Regions from separate parts of the Wansuia hejianensis genome, predicted to be linked through region 2. Evidence: riboswitches for the same ligand, from Rfam matches in the RefSeq annotation. Region 2 holds a riboswitch; each other region holds the start of a gene.
What was found. A riboswitch is a leader RNA that binds a small molecule or an ion and turns the genes downstream of it on or off. The one in region 2 is predicted to bind cobalamin.
Positions count from the first base shown of each region.

Region 1: linked by a shared signal. The riboswitch ahead of H9Q79_RS12940 (ABC transporter substrate-binding protein) and the one ahead of H9Q79_RS04030 (cadherin-like beta sandwich domain-containing protein) in region 2 are both predicted to bind cobalamin.
Region 3: linked by a shared signal. The riboswitch ahead of H9Q79_RS18335 (hypothetical protein) and the one ahead of H9Q79_RS04030 (cadherin-like beta sandwich domain-containing protein) in region 2 are both predicted to bind cobalamin.
Region 4: linked by a shared signal. The riboswitch ahead of H9Q79_RS15535 (TIM barrel protein) and the one ahead of H9Q79_RS04030 (cadherin-like beta sandwich domain-containing protein) in region 2 are both predicted to bind cobalamin.

Region 1 covers NZ_CP060635.1:2,776,157-2,781,194, reverse strand. Annotated here, with positions in the region: gene H9Q79_RS12950 (IS110 family RNA-guided transposase) at 1-413, shown strand, start outside; gene H9Q79_RS12945 (FecCD family ABC transporter permease) at 472-1,539, opposite strand; gene H9Q79_RS12940 (ABC transporter substrate-binding protein) at 1,557-2,723, opposite strand; cobalamin riboswitch at 2,846-3,035, opposite strand; gene H9Q79_RS12935 (LysR family transcriptional regulator) at 3,108-4,046, shown strand; gene H9Q79_RS12930 (ABC-F family ATP-binding cassette domain-containing protein) at 4,418-5,038, shown strand, end outside.
Region 2 covers NZ_CP060635.1:864,557-869,594, reverse strand. Annotated here, with positions in the region: gene H9Q79_RS04030 (cadherin-like beta sandwich domain-containing protein) at 75-3,761, opposite strand; cobalamin riboswitch at 4,128-4,311, opposite strand; gene H9Q79_RS04025 (cadherin-like beta sandwich domain-containing protein) at 4,489-5,038, opposite strand, start outside.
Region 3 covers NZ_CP060635.1:1,242,359-1,247,396, forward strand. Annotated here, with positions in the region: gene H9Q79_RS05695 (ABC transporter ATP-binding protein) at 1-215, opposite strand, end outside; gene H9Q79_RS05700 (MerR family transcriptional regulator) at 212-1,015, opposite strand; gene H9Q79_RS05705 (4Fe-4S binding protein) at 1,189-1,575, shown strand; gene H9Q79_RS18335 (hypothetical protein) at 1,651-3,348, opposite strand; cobalamin riboswitch at 3,596-3,786, opposite strand; gene H9Q79_RS05715 (helix-turn-helix transcriptional regulator) at 3,944-4,591, shown strand; gene H9Q79_RS05720 (threonine/serine exporter family protein) at 4,622-5,038, shown strand, end outside.
Region 4 covers NZ_CP060635.1:3,392,670-3,397,707, forward strand. Annotated here, with positions in the region: gene H9Q79_RS15525 (DUF3783 domain-containing protein) at 1-751, shown strand, start outside; gene H9Q79_RS15530 (hypothetical protein) at 775-915, shown strand; cobalamin riboswitch at 1,009-1,203, shown strand; gene H9Q79_RS15535 (TIM barrel protein) at 1,610-2,590, shown strand; gene H9Q79_RS15540 (adenosylcobinamide amidohydrolase) at 2,580-3,722, shown strand; gene H9Q79_RS15545 (collagen-like domain-containing protein) at 3,858-4,673, opposite strand.

The DNA.
Region 1 (5,038 bases), 1.9 Mb from region 2:
CTGCTCTACCGGAATATCCCGTTGTCATGGCAATGAACGGCGTCGGCTCTACCCTTGGTCCGCAGCTTATGGCTGAGATCGGGGACGTGACGCGTTTCACGCACCGGGAAGCCCTAACAGCCTTTGCGGGCGTCGATCCCGGAAAGAACGATTCCGGCAAACACGTCCAGAAGAGCGTGCGTACCTCAAAGAAAGGTTCTCCCCATTTGCGAAGGACGCTCTTTCAGATCATGGACGGGCTAATCAAGCGTTCGCCCATTGACGACCCCGTTTACGTCTTTATGGATAAAAAACGTGCTCAGGGCAAGCCTTACTACGTCTACATGACTGCCGGCGCAAACAAGTTTCTCCGTATTTATTACGGACGGGTACGGGAATACTTCGCATCACTGCCCGAAACGGGAGAAAACTAAGCCCAGCTTTCATATCTTTGTCAGACCAACGTCCTGCGGTGGTCTGGTTTTTGTACTTTTAATTCAACCTGTATAAATTTTTCAAAGTTCTCAAATTTCTGCTTGACTTTTTATTTGCAGACTTTACTAATAAATAGAAATAGAATGGCGCTCCTATGAGGCCGGTTAAGATACTCAGGGGCAGCTCCGCGCTGGTGATATTTCTGGCAGCCGTATCAATCAACAGCAGGAAAGCAGCGCCAAGCAGAGCGGAAACGGGTATCAATTTACGATTATCTGGCCCCACCAGCATGCGGCCGAAATGGGGAATGACCAGGCCGATCCAGCCAATAGTCCCACTGATACAAACGGCGCTGGCGGTCAGGACTGTCGCACAGATGATAATAATTCCCCGGGATTTCTGAATATCCGTACCCAGTGATTTCGCTTCGTTCTCACCCAAAGACAGGATATTGATTCTCCAGCGCATGATCAGAATGATTAATGCGGCCAGCAGAATGGCCGGGCCGACGTAGATGACATCCCGCCAGACAGAGGAGGATAGGCTGCCCAGCTGCCAGTGAGTGATTTCAGACAGTTCCGTGTCGGGATCGGCCAGATATTTTAATAGTCCCAAAATGGAACTCATGACGCCGCTGACAATGACTCCTGCCAGAACCAGCGTCATCATGGATTGATTCCTTATGAATTTGGGAATGGCGGTGGCCATAGCTACGGCTATAATGCCGCCGATGAAAGCGGCGACCTGAATTCCCAGCTGTCCAAAATGCAGCAAAATGGCTGCAGAAGCGCCGACACAGGCTCCGGCAGAAACGCCCAGCATATCGGGAGCCACCAGGGGGTTCTTAAATACACCCTGATACGCGGCACCGGAGAGGGACAGGGCCATTCCTACCAAGAGGGCGGAAAGAATCCGCGGCAGCCGGAGGGTGAAAATAACGCCTGTGGCCTGTGGTTCCCAGGTGGGGGTGACAGGAAATATCCTGGAAAAAAGAATCTTGACAACATGAACTGGAGAGATAAAATATCTCCCCAGTCCGATGGCTACGATTGTCAGTGCGATAAGCAGGAGCAGCAGCCAGAGCAAGATCACCTTATAATTTTTTTGCGTGTGTTTCTTTTTCATAAGGTGGCTACTCCTTTTTAAGACGCGCTGTTTTTATTCATCTCTGTACAGAGAATCTGTGCCAGATTTTCCTCCGACAGATCAATGTTAAAATATGTTTTATAATAGTCTGCTATTTCCGCTTTTATATCAATGTCAGAAAAAATTTCTGGTTGAATCATAGTGGCCAGCCACTCCATCATGAGCGGGGTTTCCACGCCGGGGGCGTCATAACGGTAAATGCCGATGGGTGTCTTGTATACCCGTTTTTCCTGTACGGCTTTTACCGAACTCCAGTCCTGTCCGTCAATGGCGTTGTTGTACAAGTCGTCAGGAGTAAAATCATCAAACCAGCTTAAAAGGATAATATCAGGATTGATTTGGATAATATCCTCCATAGTGATTTCTGAACTGTCGGCGGCCACATTGTCTGCGCCGGCCAGCTCCAGAGCTTCTTTTATAAAATTGTCATTGCCCTGCAGTTTCAAATCAGAATTTCTCAGATAGAGAACCTTTGGTTTTTCCGCGGAGGATACCTGATCCTGATAGGATTGGATTTCATTATATATATTTCCATATAAATCGATAAACTGCTGGGCGCGGTCTTCTTTTCCGAGAAGCTCACCCACAGCCCGGAAGCTGCTCTGCAATTCTTCAACGGTTTCATTTTTTACCATAACAGGGGCGATTCCCAGTTCTTTCAACTGTTTTGCTTCATCCTCCTGATAATCCCAGATGACTACGGCCTGGACACCCATCTTGACGATTTCTTCCATGTTGATGGAAAAATCTTTTCCGATGGCGGTGCTGTTAATAGAGCCATAGGAGGGATCCAGGATTTCAAAGAACTGTCCCTTGTAGGCAGTTCCGCCCAAGGCGCCGGGATTAAGTGCTGCGATACGCTCAGAACTCCCGTCAATTGCGTAAATGACAGAAGACCAGGGCAGAGGTGTAACGGCGATCTTCGTGATGTTCGCAGGAACTTCTACCACATTGCCTGCTGCATCGGTAACGGTCCGAAAATTATTATCATCGGAAGAGACAGAAGATATGGAGCTATCTGTAAGCGCAGAGGAATCATTGGTTACGGAACTTGAAGATGTATCCGTTTTTTCTGCGGTTTTCCCACAACCGCAGAAAGTGGCGCCGACCAAAATGGCGGATAATACCACGGCGAGTGTCCTGTTTTTGATTGCTTTGTTCATAGTTATTTCCTTTCTCATTCTGTATTTGAACCAATAAAAAAATCCTTTTCTTTGAGAAAAGGATACATAAAAAAACAGTCCGCTCTGTTCTTTTGTACCCCCATCTAATGGTCCGTTAAATAGAGGGATATCACAAAATATTTAAGTATCCTGGCTCGACATCATCACTTTTGCAGACTTCCCGGAAAATTCCAGTGTCATACTTGCATTAGCTCCGTCCTACAGTGGCGGCACCGCTTCGGCATTAGACCGAATTCCATGAAATATTTTGTACATATATATTATAGCATACGTATTTTTTGATTACAATAAGCGCCCGCTTTCGAATTTTCTATTGCTAGTCATCAATTTTATTGATAATATAATCGTAAAGGAGAGAGAAAGATGACTTTACAAAATCTGAAATATATATTAGAAATCGCGGACAGCCGTTCCCTGTCCAAAGCGGCGAGAAAACTGTTTATTTCTCAGTCCACTCTTTCGGCTGCTCTAAAAGAATTGGAAACGGATCTGGGGGTGGAATTATTTCAGCGGACAAACCGCGGGGTGACGCTGACTTATGATGGGGAAGACTTTATCAGGTATGCCAGGGAAATTGTAGAGCAGACTCAGTATTTGGAGCAGCGCTATCATTCCAGGAAATCTCTTCCCATGCGCTTTTCCGTATCCACCCAGCACCTGCCGTTTTCAGTCCGGGCGTTTATAGAGCTTTTCAAGGAGGCGGATACTGACACGTACGATATGGCGATTCGTGAGTGTGATACCAATTCGGTGATACACGATGTGGCTGGCAATAAAAGTGAGCTGGGAATTCTGGCGATACAGGAATCCCATTTGCGAACGATGGAAAAGCTGCTGGTATCTTATGAAATTGAATTCACAGAGGTTGCCTGTGTCAATAATTTCGTGTTTTTTCGGAAGTCTCATCCGCTGGCAGAAAAAACGGAGGTGACTCTGAAAGATCTGGAAAAATATCCTTTTGTGACCTATGACCAGGAGATAGAAACTTCTCATTTTTCGGAAGAACCGTTGTTTTATAAGCTTTTGAGCAAAAATGTCCATGTCAGCGACCGCTGCACGAAAATCGCCCTGGTGCGGAATACAGACTGCTTCAGCATCGGGCCGGATTTGACCAACAGCAATGCGGACGCTTTTCATAAGGGAACGGGAGAGGTCGTGGCCCGGTCTTTGAAGCATGAGATCGGTTATCTGCATCTGGGTTACCTGCACCGGAAATGGAGCACGGTCAGCCAGCTGGGTGAGAAGTTTTTAAGCTATCTGAAACGGGATATTCGTAATCTTATAGCCTCAGGACAGAAATGACCTGAATCCGTCTATGTGTTACAGCCAGGAAACCTGATACATATTTGATCTTCGGAGAATTGTGTGGTATAATGTGCCTCGACAGGGAAAATACAGGAATGTATTTTCAAATATAGAATTCAGGAGGGTAAGATGTTCAGATAATCTATGAATGCGCTATGTAGACAGCTAGAGGTGCCCGCAGGGTCTGGTTTGCATGCGCGTGCGGCACTTGCTGTTTATGTGCCGGAGATAGATTGTCTGTATCTTGCCTGTTTTTATATAAGTTTACTTTTATATTGCTCAGGGTTTGGGTTTGTACAGTCTGCTTTCCGGTATATATCTGAAAGCAGGCTTTTTTGTCCTGCTGTGTGATTTAGGAGGTGAAGGGATTGCTGCAGATTAAGAATCTGACGATTACACATAAGACAGATTTCCGCATACTGCTTCAGGATTTTTCTTTTGTTTTAAACCAGGGGGAAAAAGCGGCGGTGATCGGTGAAGAAGGGAACGGGAAATCAACGCTGCTGAGGCTGATCCATGAAGAATATCCAGCCTGCCCTTATGTGGAATATACAGGCGAGATACTGAAAAACGGGATTCGGACAGGATATCTTGCCCAGGAATTGGATGAATCTGAATTGGAGAAGACAGTGCTGGAATATTGTGAGGGTTTTTATGATTTTTACAGCCTGTCTCCCAGGGAAATTGCTGAAATATCCGGGAGGCTTTCGCTGGAGGCGGAGCTTCTCTATTCTGACCAGAAAATGAGGTGCCTTTCCGGAGGGGAAAAGGTAAAGGTGCAGTTTGCCCGGCTTTTGATGGAACGTCCGGATGTACTGCTCCTGGACGAGCCGTCCAATGACCTTGATCTGGATATGCTCGCGTGGATGGAAAACTTTATCAATACGTGCGGACTGCCAGTCATGTATATATCTCATGATGAAACGCTGCTGGCGCGCACGGCAAATGTGATCATACACCTGGAGCAGAGCCGCAGGAAGACCGTTGCC
Region 2 (5,038 bases):
TTTCTATTTTATATTTGGATAACCGCGGTCCTTAATTCCGCGCAGTCCACTGATTCATTGAGCGCGCTGCCGGCTTATTCGCCTGCAGCCACTTCATCCAGAAGTATTACTACATCTGTGATATCCACATGGCCGTCCCCATTCAGATCGGCAGCTTCCGCGGGAAGCGCGCTACCCTTCGCCACCTCATCCAACAGACATACCACATCTGTAATATCCACGTTTCCGTCTCCGTTCAGATCTCCTCTTCCTGGAGGATCCGGCGTTGGCTGGCCGCCTGTATAGGCAGGTACCTCTATCTGAATGCCGTTGCTCCATCTCTGGTTATACCCCATCTCATAGAGATATACGACGCTTTCGGCCGTCTCGAATCCATCCAGTGTAACTGTATTTGTTCCGGCTGAAACGGCAACCCGTTTCCCATTGGTTTTTATCTCATACTGTGTGGGCATTCCCGCAGTTCCCGCTTTCCGGTCCGGCAGATAATAGAGGTATCCATCCATACTGGCATTCACCCGTATCACCGCCGTATGCTCCTGCCGGCTGACTAAAGCGCCCGCGCCGGCCGTAACCCTGGGCACTTCGTTATTGCGGAACATCGACAGCTCATATACCCTCTGGCTCTGGCCGTCCTCGGCAGTCACAGTAATCAACACCTTAGCCGCGTCCGTGCCGGCCGGCGTCACCTTATACCGCTGCCTGGGTTCGTCCAGCTGTACGGTCATCGGCTCCAGCTCCTGCCCGGGCTGCATTCCCTGTACGCCTTCCACCACCGTTACTTTCATGGAGGCTGCCGACCCCTTGGAAAGCTCCGGCCATATGTAATAAACCTTCATATCATCATTTCCGTAGAGGGAGGAGTTGTATTCCGTTATCTCTGGCTGAAAAGACGGCTGCAGTTCCATCTCCATCACCGTAAGCATCGGCGAATAGCTGACCTGCAGTCTTTCCAGGAATGCGTCACTGCCGCGTCTGCGGATTGTAAACTGGTATGTGCGGAGCTGCCCGTTTTTGCTGAGCACCACCTGCACTTCTGCCATGCCCTCCTCCAGCGTCACTTCCTGGACATTGCCTTCCCGCCCGTCTATGGAAACCACAGCTCCCTCATTGGCAGAAAACGTGAGAGTCACCCGATCGGAGGCACTATCCAAAAGGACTGTGTGCTGTTCCATCTGCCTGTCAAAAGGCTGGCCCCCATCTACAACCACTCGTTCTCCCGACGCCTCTACGCCGGTCAGATACAGCTCCGTGGGTTTTAAAGAGTACATCCAGGCCGATTCATACCGGAAGTAAAGATTCCCTCCGCTGTCGGCCAGCACGCTCCCACTCCCATTTCCGAACACCTCCGTCTGCTGATAGAACAGTCCGCTTCCCTCACCCGGAGAAGTCAGTCCCTCTCTGTCCTTCAAAAGATACAGACTTCCGTTAGAGCTGTCTGTTGTAAAATAGAGATATACGCAGCCGTCCTGCTGCTCATAAGCCGTACTCAGCGTCCCGGTCCCTTTCGGACAATATTTGACCTCCATGCGGTAAGACAAAGATAATCCCCCTTCTTCCCCAACCTGAACCACGTTCAGATAATAGGGAGCAGTCACAATCCCATAGCTGTCTGTCATAGCGCTGCCTGCATAAACCCGGTTCTGATACACCACAGGGGTGCCATAGATAATCCCGCCCAGCTTCAGGCTTGTCATATTTTCTATGTCCAGCTTTCCGTCTTCAGCCAATCCGCAGGAATAGAGGTATCCCTTTTCCGTCGCGAAATAAATCCGCCCGTCCGAATGGCTGACAGCAGTGGTGGGCGCCCCGGCTTCTGCTGGCAACGCCAGCTTCTGTACCGTCTCTCCGGTTTTCTTATCCAGACAATAGAGGCTTCCTGAACGGCCGCAGGCGTAAAGATATTTCTCTCCTGTATAGACGCCTGTCCGGTAATAGCCTCCTTTATCATACTTTCTCCAGACTGCAGATTTTTCTTCCTCTGCCTGTTCAGGCTCCTCATCCGCCGTTGAAATGCAGACCAGGTTGCCATCCGCAAAACCGGCGTACAGATAGCCTGAATCATACCGGAGCGCTGTGGCTGCATTTCCGCCGACTGTATCCACATAAACCCATACAGATTCCAGCGTGCTTGCATTAAATGCCTGTACCTTTCCATCATTGAGCGGAACAAAAAGCATACCTGCCGCATAGAGCGGCTTATTAAAGGAACTGTTTCCTTTTGCAGCCATTTTGACACTCCGGATCATTTCACCAGTGGCTCGGTCAAGATACATCAGGGTCTCTCCGCAGAAACAACAAATATAATTTTCCACCAGTATACCGTCGCTCACGCTGTTGCTGTAATCCGCATTGGAGCCATACTGCTGCTTCCAGCGAACCTCTGCATTGTCCAGGGATGAAGGTGTGGGAGCATCTGTGATGTTCTGGTTGTCTGCGTTTTTCCAATAGCCGCCCCACTCCGCATCCAGTTCTTCAAACTGACTCTCTGAAATTTTCTCCAGGCTGAAGCTCTTCTCTTCGTCCCCTTCCATGACAAAACTTCCATTCTGAGTCTGGTATTCCTGCGCAGAAACGGTATAAGTATACGTTCCTCCTTTAATCAGTTCATAGCGTCCGTCTACCGGGTCGATCTGTACTTTATTCTCATCATAGACGGCAAACACCGCGTCCGCTGGTTCCGTATCAACGGTCAGATAACATATTTCATCCACATACACTGTCAGCACATATTCATAAGGCACCGACTGCACTCCGTCACCCGCCCGCAGCACCGCGATGACCTTCGCGCCTGCAAGCGGCAGCGTATAATTTCCGCCTTCAGCCGCCTCACCGTTTACAGTCAGTTCTGTGCTGCTCTCTTCAGCCGGCGTCATGTGTATCTGTATCTGCGACTGGGAAGAGGGTACGTGTACAGAGTATTCAAACACGTTCTTTTTAAAATCAGGCGTAAAAGCCAGTGGCTCTCCCTTTTCGTCTGTCAGCTTCAGGTCACCCAGGTAAGAGCCTCTGACAATATGGAACAGGTACGTTTCCTTCTGCTCCCCATAAACTACATCAATCACCAGTTCCTTCGGTTCCGTATCATAAGCCCGAATCAGCCGGCCCGCCGTGCTGCTGGACAGTGAAGTTGTCTCGTCAACCGGCAGGTCTACGGAAACCTCCTCCCCGCTGTAGACATCTGTGAAATATGCGGTAATCTTTGCTTCCTCCGTCACATCATCTCTAAGCTGAGGCCTTACGTAAACCACATTGGTGTTTTCGGGGATCCGCAGTATGTATTCCTGCTCCCCTATAGCGCTTTCCCTCAGTTCATATCGGTTACTTCCTGAGCTGTTCTGCATGAACAACGCACTCTCCAGCATTGGGTCCTGAACAGTTACCAGCACCGGGCAGGCAGCGGTAAACCCTCCTGCCGACACAGTTATTACTGCTGTTCCTCCTGCACCTCTGGGAGCCGTCACAACCGCTTCCAGCCCATTTCCAGATACCTGGGCAACTGCGGGGTCGTCCGTACTCCAGACAATTTCCGGATTCTCTGAGGTGTCTTCCGGCAGAAGTGCAGCCAAAAGCGCTTTTTGCTCCCCGGTTTTCATTACGAGACTGGAGCGGTTCAGCGTAATCCCCTCCAGCAGAACCGTTTCAGCTTCCCCATCTGATCCGGCTTCTGCAAACACGTCTGAAGGCTTCCAGAAAAGCACCGATACAACGGTCAGCATGGCAAGCGCTCCCGCAAGCAATCTTTGATACCTTTGTCGCCTCATCCTTTTCCTGTCCTCCGTTTCCTGTCTTACGCACTTTAAGATTTGATGTGCAGCCGGGACAGTCTGCCCCTCTCCACATCATCAGCTTTCTTCCCATATGGCCTTGCCATACAAAAAAGCCTCTCCGAAGAGAGGCTTTTTACATATATCCAACATACAGCCGCACTTCTCCCCATGACTAAAACGATTTTCACGTTCTTCATGAGACAGTAGGTGCGGCGGGCTGTCCGCTCGGTCAGGCTGAATCTCCTGCACGGCACCGGGATCTGACCGGCTTTCCTTTTAACGCTTATGCGCGGCTGTTTCATATTATATTTTCAAGAAAACACACAAAAAAACAAATCTCCGCTATGCTTTCGGATATTTGCCCTATGATCTCCAGTTGCTTGTATTCTGGCTTAAAGTACAAACCTACTCGCCGTCCCTTCCCGGTTCCCCAGTGGTTATGACAGCTTTCGTCCTTATTACAGCGGAGATAAACCGCGCCGGACTCTCACCGGCCTTCCCGGAATGAATGTCTATCCATTCCACAACTGTACAAACGATCCATATTCTCTTGTCAACTGTTCATTTCAATAATAAACGATATCTTCTTTTTTGTCAATGCTATTTTCGTGTTCTAAACCTGCCGGGGTGTACGGGTCCCGTTCATAAAATTGAGGGGGCAGCAGACCCTTCAGTGCCGCCGCTCCCCCTGTAAACATTTATAAATCACAGTCCGGACTTGTCATTTTTCTCCGGCCGCTACCTGGTCAAGCAGCTGTACCACATCTGTGATATCTACTTCTCCATCACCGTTCATATCGCCAATTGACAGTTCAACCGCTTCCCCGGCCGCCACCCGGTCAAGCAGCTGTACGACGTCTGTGATATCCACTTCCCCGTCCTCATTCAAATCTCCCAACATCACGGACGTGGGAATATCGGCGCTGCAGACGGCAGAGACACCATCGTTTTCTGTTTTCAGGACCATATACACCTTCATCGCGTCTCTGGACAACCCTGTTAAAGCCAATCGGTTGCTTCCTGCCGCTGCCTCTGTCTTCAGGCCTTCACTCTGAATCCTGTCAGCGTCCGGCGCCTCCGCGTCTGCTGCCTGCACCAGATAATACAGCTCGCCTGCCTGGCCTGCGCTGACCGTCAAATCAGCCGAAGAGGATTTCCTGTTCGTAACGGCACCTTCCGCCAGCGTTAACTGAACCTTCGTATTCAATGTAACCGTATAGCTTCTCGTCTGACTGCCGTCTGCAGAGCTCACGATTAACTGCACAACAGCA
Region 3 (5,038 bases), 380 kb from region 2:
TGGAGCTGAATCCCCATCTTTCCATCTACCTCTATCCTTCCCCCTTCATATTTACGCAGACCTTCAATGCATTCCAGGGCCGTAGTTTTCCCCGCGCCATTGACTCCGAGAAGAGCAAATATTTCCCCTTTCGGAATATGGAAGGTCAGCCCTTTCAGGACTGTATGGCCGCCATAACTTTTCACCAGCCCGTCTACCTGTATTGCATGTTTCATTCTGCCCCCTCCCCAAACGGATGATAGCCGATTTTTTCAAAATAAGCTCCCAGTGCCGTTCCAATAAAAAAATTCGCCTCTGCCTGCCTCTGTTGCCCTCCATCCTCCATACCGTTGAAATTCTCCGTCTTCATGAGCCTGGACACAATGCGAAGGTCACCCCCTGTGAATTCCATGATCATATCCCAGAATTCTTTTGCAAAGTTCTGTCCTCTTTCACTGTCCGGCAGCACACCTTCCTCCTGGAGTCTTGCCGCTTCCGTTAGCAGACGGGTGGATCTATCCATCATCGTCCGGCCGCTGTCCTGGTCAAAACGCTCATGCAGATATTCCAGCGTCTCATCATCAAAATGTTTAATCATCCAGTAAAACTCATTTTTCATCTCGAGATTCACAATAATATCCGCATATTTACTGAAATCCACTTCCTGTATCTGCAAAACCTCCTCACGCAGCATTTCCAGCGCCCTGAGAGATTCCGACAGATTCCTCACCTTTTCTCTTACAGCAGCGGCCTGTTCCTCAAGCGCGGCTGCTACTGCTTCCGGAGAATCTAGTGCCGTCAGACGATTTTTAATATGATCCAAAGAAAAACCCAGACGCTTCAGAGACAGGATCTGATGGAGCTTAATCACATCTCTATCCGTATAGAGCCTTCTCCCGCCCTCACTCTCGGCCGCAGGGGAAAGCAGCCCTTCTCTGTCATAGTATTGAAGAGTACGGACTGTGACGCCCATTTTCCCTGCTACCTCGCCCACAGTCATATATCCTTCTGGTATTGCCCTTTTTTTATTTGCCATCCTAATCACCTCTTTTACATTATAGCTCATTACCTTACGTCACAAGCAACCCCTTTCCAATATTTCCCCACAGGAGGGCGGGGCCTTTTGCCATATTTCGATTTCATTGTGTACTTTTTGACAAAAATCTGTTATGATATGAGTGGGTTAAAACATTTGAGGAGGATTTCAACATGAAGAAACTAAAAGCAAAGAAAGACGTTGCCTGCATGGCATGTCTGGCATGCGTGGAAGCCTGTTCCGAGGCATTCTACAAGGTTGCCGATCCCAGAAAAGCCTGTCTGGAAATTATTGAGAAGAAAGGCGAGCCGAAGCCGATGGTCTGCGTTCAGTGCGGAAAATGCGCAGAGGCCTGTGAAGCCGGAGCCATCAAGCAGAACGCGAAGGGCGTGTACATGGTCGACAAAAAGCTCTGTACCGGATGCGGCAAATGCGTCGAGGCGTGTCCTTTCCACGTAATGGTCAAGGCTGAAGAAAGCCCGAATGCTTCTAAGTGCATCGCCTGCGGAATCTGCGTAAAAGCATGCCCCATGGATGTGCTGGAGATCGTAGAAGGCTGATTCTTCCATAAAGATTACATCTAAAAAGAGGCCGTTTCAACAAAGATTGAAACAGCCTCTTTTTCATCCCCTCCCTCAGACCGCGCCGCGTCTGTGCCGGCGGGTTTCCAGGCAGATGTAATGCTCCATTTTTTCAGCGGCTTTTATGAGCTCCACCATCTTCCGGTTACAGCTTCCCAGCCTGACCCCTGCGTTAATCACCTTTCCGCACCGGCTCATAAGCTCCAGTGCTTCCCTGTACCGTTCCCCGCTGATTTCCCGAAACGGCTCTTCCGTCACTACACGGGCAGCCAAAAGCCTGGCCAACTGATAATCAATGTCATTGGTGTACAAAATCCCTGCTGCAAATGGTATATTTTCCTTTTGAAGACTCCGGAACACAGATATCCCTGTGCCGCACGAGGACAGGACAAAGATCTCCGGCTCCCCTTCCGGCCGCGGAAGCTCGATACTTCCAAAGCAGGGATCAAAAAAGCCGTTATCTATCTCATACAGATCCCTGATGATTTCTTCCCGGAATATTTCTTCTGGCACGCCGTAGTGTGATATGACATCTCCCTTCACACACATGATTTTATCTGAAATCTTCTGCGCCAGGTCAATCTCATGACTTCCATCCGCCTTAATAGGAACAAACTTTACATTCGTTCCCTGTACTGACAATGGAACACTGAAACTGTATACCTGCTGATTACTCTCATTGACATTTTCTTTTATAGTTGGTGTCTTTTCCTCATCTTCTTTGCTCCCCAGATAAATCTCACTATATGTGAACTTACCGGAAGCATTTGCTTTCAAATATAAGACGATATCTATCTGGTCCCCATTTACCTGCGCTGTCGATTTTTCTATATTAAACATAGGAAATGTGGTCCCGTCCGGCTTTTGAGCATTAATTTCCGCATTCCCGGAATTGTCAGTTCCCTCAGAAATCGACATTACAGCCTGGTCCCGCAGACTATCTACAGCTGAAAACTCCAAAAATCCCTGCTCTTCTTCCATCTCCGGGATATCGCAGTAAACATCTTTATCCGTATACCAGGAATCCTCTTCCGTCACTCCCGGTACGACAGTTAACCTCTGTCCGAGTTTTTCTTCTTCCACCTGGAAACGGAAGCTATAACCGCCCATTACCTGTTTGATTCCTTCAATTACAGGAGTCTTGTCAGTATCCTCCCTGGAACCTATGTAGATACGGTCATAGTCGTTATTCTCTGTATATACTGTGACTATTAACTGTCCTTGATCTTTTTTTAATTCTGTCTTCTGGATCTCGAACTTTCGTTCGGCCTGTGTCTCCTCAGTTTCTGCGCCTGAAATTGCCGGATTTTCGCTGTCCTCCCTGCCGTCCGGTTCAAGACTGTTCTTCTCTTCAGACTGAGCTTTACCGCTGTCTTTACCTGAAGTATCTGTATCGTCTGATCCCTCAGGCACTTTAGAAGCTTCCGGCGTTCCTGAAACTGACGGAGCTATCATTGTTTTGCCCTGCGTCGTTTTCTTGCTGTCCGCACTGCCGGTATCTGTGTCTTTCTCCGGATTCTGTGTCTGTGGACTTTGTTTACCGCTCTCCTCCGTCTCTGTCGTTTTCTGACTTTCCGAAGAGCCCGGCTTCGGTGTCAGGCTGTCATTGCCCTGGCTTTCTGTTCCTTCCTGGGGTCTGTTCTCAGTCTGGCTCTGTGTTTCCGGAGTATCCGCATACACACCTGACGCCATTCCCAGCACCATCAGCGATGACAGAAAAGCTGCCAGAAACCTCTTCATGTTTCCTTTCATTTTCTTCTCCTTCCTCAAAGGCAAATTGCCCGGATGACGGCCTTTTGAGAGGCGGCCGGATTCCTGTCAATGTAGCTTCCCGGTACATGACAGACTATCACCCATGAAGAAACCATAGAAGCAAAAATGGCATCTGTCTTCTCTGGAGAAGGCAGATGCCATTTTAAAGATACAGTTCATTTCTCGGATATTAGAAATAAACTGATCCTGTTCAGTCATCTTATGAATACACACTTTCTTCGGAAGCTGTTCACTAACCTTTTCAGCAGGTTTCCTGGCTTGCAGATCTTCGCTTGGCTATGCCTTCTCACATTCTAAATGCAATGGCTTCTATAGCTTCACTCCCTGCTTACAGTGACCGGATCGCTCAGGACTTACACCTGATTCCCTTTTAACCGGACAGATCACTCTGCCGGCACTGAAAATCCCTGTATTTAACTGTCCATATTATAACAGATAGAAATTATAATATCAAGTAATTAGGTTCTTTTTTCTACGATCTTGTTTTTCCCATCTTTCAATGCTATTATATTTTTAGCTGAATTTTCTAAACATACCACTTGTTTTTCACTGTTGATATCATGGAGGGCTACCCTTGACACAGACATGGAAATACCTGATTCAGACAGCCGACGGGCTGGCGGGCCAGTTCGGCGCCGACTGCGAGGCCGCTGTCTGTGACCTGATAGAATATGCGCCGGAAAAATCCATTGTTTATATCGTCAACGGCCACGTCACAAACCGTAAACCAGGCGACGGCCCATCTGCCCAGATCCTTGCAGATCTCAAACGGGAAAACTATCTTCCCAAGGACAGGCTGGGACTGCTGAACAGCACGCCTGACGGACGCCTGCTGAAATCCAGCGTTCTCTATATACGCAACGAAAAGAGCACCCGGATCGACTATCTTCTGACCATACACCACGATATCACCGCCCTGTCCGCCGTCAGCCAGTCACTGGAATGCCTTGTGGCGCCATATGCGCGGGACTCAGAATCAAGCGTCACCGCTTCTGCCCCGCCAAACGTAAATACTTTTCTGGACAGTCTGATCCGGCAGTCTGAAAAGCTGATCGGTAAACCCGCGGCTCTCATGAATAAAGAAGAGAAAATAAGAGCCATACGCTTTCTCAGCGAATCAGGCGCTTTCCTCATCACACGGTCCGGCGAAAAGGTTTCCAGATTCTTTGGAATTTCAAAATTTACGCTATACAGCTATATGGATACAAGCGGAAGAAAATAAACGATAGAAACCCTGGGGGAGAACGCTTACATGCAAACGGAAATCATTACAGATTACAAACTTTTGCTGGATACCGCCGTTCTGGCAGGTCAGATCATGCTGCAGAACGGGGCGGAGATATACCGCGTCGAGGATACGATTCAACGGATTCTGGAGCTGTCAGGCTTCCAGTCGACTGAAGCATATGTCACTGTCACAGGCATGTTCGTCACTCTTGACGACCCTTATCACGATTCTCTGACTGTCGTCAAGCGGATACGGAGCCGGGACACAAACCTGTATAAAATATACCTGACCAACGATATTTCCAGAAAACTCTGTGAGGGACAGCTTACCCTTAAGCAGGCGAATTATGAACTGAAGCGCCTGCCCCGCTCACTCTATACACGGTGGCTGCGTTATGCCAGCGTTCCTGTGATATCAGCCGCATTCGCTTTGATCTTTGGC
Region 4 (5,038 bases), 1.4 Mb from region 2:
GTATCTGGAGCTGACAGGCATGACAGAAATAGAGGGAACTGCCGTTATTACAGTTGAAAAAGAAAACAGCGGCGCCTATAGCATGACTGTCCGTGTTAAGGATGGCCCGGAGGACGCAGAATATGAATACAGCTGGAGCAGCGGTGAAAAAAGCCAGACACTGACAGGAGTGCCTGCAGAGAGTCTGATTTCAAATACGGTTACTGTGACAGGCGTAAATATGTTTGGTAAACTGACAGCTCAGCTGCAGGTCCCTGAGAGGCCAAACGTGTCCGTTATGGTGAGAAACCAGGGTATCCAGCTGAACTGGGCAGCCGCCTCCGCTGCCGATAACTGTCCGGCTCCGGAGAATTACAGTATTGTTGTATATGCCGGTGAACAGCTGGTGAAAACTTATGAGCGCGGAGGTCAGGATACTTCCGCATACCTTGAAGGCTTAGAAGAAGAAACCACCTATACGGTTAAAATGTACGCCGTCAGCCCGGTGGGACGCAGCGATATGGCCATACTGGCTGTCACAACCGGTAAAGCGGAGCAGGGCGGACCCGGACAGGCCGAAAGCGGCGGTCAGGCACAGATACCGTCTGTGAGTCCCTCGGTGATGCCTGCAGCGGCGCTGACCTCAGGGAAGAAAACCTCCTCCTCCGTAAACACCTCTGACAGAACCTCCCTGCTTGTCTGGAGCGCATTAGTCCTCATGTGCGGGGCCGGAGCCGTTGTCATGGGCGTTCGGAAGAAAAAAATGAAATAAAATATTGGCCGGTGAGAGGGGAGGTGTTTGGATACCCGGACGAAAGGCTGGCGGGAGACGGGGCGGAACAGGGGCGCGCCAGCTTGCTGGCGAGAGCCGTTGTACCGTCTGGAACAGCCAGAAAAGCAGCGGGTATCTATCATCCTCTCGCCATAAAACCATAATTTAACTATAAGTGGATTCTTTGTGTCCATAAAAAATACATGAGATGTCTTGACAGAGAGTATGTCTGATGGTAATATTATGTTGTGTATAAATTCCATATCAACGTTGCAAGTGCATCTGCATGAGAATCATGTCGGTGAAAAGGGAATTGGGTGAGAAACCCGAGCGATCCGGTCACTGTAATCAGGGAGTACGACGCGGTTATCCATTGTATGTTTTTACATATGAGAAGGGGCGTCACGCGATGATCTGTAAGCCAGGAAACCTGCTTGTTCCGTATAAGGTTGAAGCTTCCGAGCAAAGTTTTCCATCTATCCATCAGATATGGAATGCCTGATAGAGTATTCACTCAGCCGGGAACCTTCGAGCGGGATTTATGCACCGTTTAAACGGCAGGGTGAGATACTTCGGAGTCGGGTACACTGTTTATACCGCATCATTTTCCTCCGCAACGAATGATGGTCCGGTTTTCCGCTTGACAGCGATCGGGCGCCGAAGTCATTCTCCCCACTTTAATTGTTATCCTCCCTGAGCGGGAGCTTTTTTTTTGCAGATAACTGCACAGAAGAAAGTTGTTCCTGCTGGGAAAAACGCAGGGCACCCCATAATGTATGCCCTGTGGGGGCCAGAGGTGTTTGAGCGGGAAACTATGAGCAGGAGCGGAAAAAACAGTGGTACAGGAGTACGGGACAGATGAAAAAGATGATTAACATTACGGATTGCAGTTTTGATACAGACCGTTACAAGGATGGACAAGATGCTGCTGATTTCGTGCGCAGGTTCTGCTGTGATGGTTTTGAACTGATGCATTGTATTGGCGGGAAGCTGGATTTTTTTCCGTCAGAAGATATTGTAGGAGTTCATCTGAGGTTTTTTAATGAATGGATTGACCTGTGGAAAGGAGACATGGCTGCACTGGAAGCGGAATATGACACGCTGAAGCAGGCAGAGGAGGTATTTGGCAGTCTGGAGCGGGAAGGGATGATAAAACCTCTGACCGAAGATTTGGAGACGGCCAGGAGACTGGGGGCTTCTTATGTTGTATTTCATGTTAGTGATGTGAAAATGACAGAGCTTTTTACATACACTTTCAGTCACACGGATGAAGAGGTAGTGGATTACACTGCGGAACTGGTGAACGACTTGCTGGATGGAAAGGGTTATGAATTTGATTTTTTAATGGAAAATCTCTGGTGGCCAGGGTTGACTCTTACCAGGCCTGAGATTACCAGGCGGCTTCTGGATCAGATCCATTATCCTAAAAAAGGGATCATGCTGGATACGGGACATTTGATGCATACGAATCTGGAGCTTGCGGCACAGGAAGAAGCTGTTGATTATATCCTGGATATGGTGCGTGCGCACAGTGATATGATCCCCTATATGAAAGGAATACATTTGAATCAGAGCCTGACCGGGCAGTATGTTAAAGATTTGCTGAAAAAAAGGGATGAAATGCCTAAGACACACAAAGAGCGGGTAAGCGCCTGTTATGAACATGTATTTCAGATTGACGGGCATTTCCCCTTTACCACGCCAAGAGTCCGTGAAATTATAGAGGCAGTTGCACCGGATTATCTGACTTATGAACTGATTACCAGCGACAGGGAGGAGCATGAGGAAAAGCTGCTGAGACAGTGTGAGGCCCTTGGAGTAATGGTTGATGGAGTGTAAGAGATTGAAAGGGAATAAAATCATGAAAATATTTCAATTACCTGGTGGAGACGAAGTACATCATTATAAAAAATCACTGGTTGTTTGTTTTAAAGGGAAGCGCAAGGTGCTGAGTACCGGACCGAACAATGGAGGATACCGTACAGACCTGCGGGCTGTATTTAATAATGACGGCAATCCGGGTCCGGGTATGGCCTGCACTATGCGGGCGGATACCTACCGGGAACACATGGATATCCTGGCTTTGGAGGATCTGGGTCTGGACCCGGAACACTGTTCGGGGCTGTCTACGGCTGCCAGTATGGACAATGTGTCTGTTCAGACGATGTCATACGAAGATTTTTCTGTGACAGCCATAGTGACCGGAGGTATTAAAAATAATGCCGGGCGGATCGGCGACCCGGCGACCTGGCATGAAAAGTCTGAGGCATCTTATCAAGTAAAACCAGGAACCATAAATATTATTTTGTATATTGATGCGGATCTGTCGGAAGGAGCTCTGGCACGGGCTCTGGTATCCTGTACGGAGGCGAAAACGGCGGCGATTCAGGAGCTTCTGGCGCCCAGCCGCTATTCCAGAGGACTGGCTACCGGATCGGGAACCGATGGCACAATTATTGTATGCAATGCGGAGTCTGACACTTACCTGACCAATGCAGGAAAACATAGTAAGCTGGGTGAGTACATCGGAAAGACTGTAAAAAAAGCAGTAAAAGAAGCACTTTATCTTCAGTCAGGCCTTTGCCCGTCTTACCAGCATAACATACTTAACCGGATGGACCGTTTTGGCATCACAGAGGACAGCCTTTGGGCCGCTTTTCAGGGAAGACAGGCGGAAGGAGTCATCTCCAGAGCAGAGTTTGAAGACCGGCTGGATCATATTAAAACAGATAATACGCTGGTTACATATACCTCTCTGTACGCCCATCTGCTCGATCAGCTGGACTGGGAGCTACTAAGCCCTGAGGAAGCATGGGAAGCGGGTACACAGATGCTGTGCCTGGCAGGCCTTCAGGAAGAGATGACGGAAAAGGAGTCTTTGGTACAGCCCGGGGAGAGAGAGGCATGCATATGCCGAATGGCAGAGCAGTATTTGGAAAGACTGATTAACAGGATCATAAACTATTCGTAAAATAGACCGATATACAGGAACAGGAGGCAGCCCTGAGGGCTACCTCCTGTTTGGAACTTCAGAAGAAATAACTCCAGTTCTCTATGAGTGGGGAACCAATGTATCAGCGGCACAGTCTACGCATGATGCGTTGGTTTAATCTCCAAGACGGTATACAGTGAGAGCCCGGTCCGTAACGGTAAATCCGTCAGTTTCAACAACGACTGTCAGAGTGGATGGTGTCTGTGCCACCTGGAATGGTACATTAGTTGAGAGCGTTCCAACTTCCGTTGAAGATGAGAACGTATAACGAGTTGCAGAGCCAGGGATCGGCGTACCGTTGAGGTAAAGCTGCACAGCTGCCTGTGCTGGTATTGTGGTTCCTGTATTAGCGGTCATTGTTGTGTGGAAGGCTGCCTGATATATGCCAGGCTGGTAGATATTGACGTCAGAAGAGCCTGCCTGGTGCGTAATTGCTGTTCCTGATATAAGCGGGTTCGTGGTGAAAGTCAGGGCTTCTCCGGCTGCAGGTATTTGAGCTGCAGTATCAACAGTACCTAATACGTCGGGAGTGCCTCCGCCTCCGGGTTCACCTCTGGGAATGACAAAGTTGAATATGGCGTCAGTATCAGTTCCAGAATTAAATACTTGAGCTTCAGTGCCAGGGTCTCCGGTGGTTACATTGCCAATATTAATTGTTGCGGCGCGCCCTTCGGGCCCGGTTTCACCAGTAGGCCCGGTGGGACCGGTTTCGCCTGCACCGCCTTCAGCGCCGGTAGGTCCGGTGGGTCCGATTTCTCCGACAGCGCCGTCAGCGCCGGTAGGCCCGGTAGCACCGACAGCGCCCGCAATGCCGGTAGGCCCAATGGGACCAGTAGGTCCGGTAGGGCCAGTAGGCCCAGTAGCACCGTAAATATATGCGCAACGGGGAAAACGCCGTAACCATGCGGCATTGAAACATCTTAAAGACAATTGCACCTATAATTACAAAAAGACCGTAGCAGGGCTGGACAAGTCCTGACACGGGGACAGTCACCAAAATGTACAGAGGCAAATAAAAATCAGGTTTGCAAAAGAGGAAGTCGTTTAAAACAGCGGCTTCCTTTTTTGTTAACAGGGTACGCGCAGATAAGGGCTTGAAGTTCCATGGGTGAAAGTTCCATGTTGTGAGGTATAAGCCGTACCGCAGCAAGCGAGCCTTGAGTGGGTAGTAGAGATACTAACTGCTAAGCGTAGGCCGCAAAACTTGCAAAGCATAATTACAGATAGTCTCGATATCAAAATGTAATCGGGAAGGACGGAGGGCTCCTTTTCGTCGAAAGCAATACGGCTGTAAA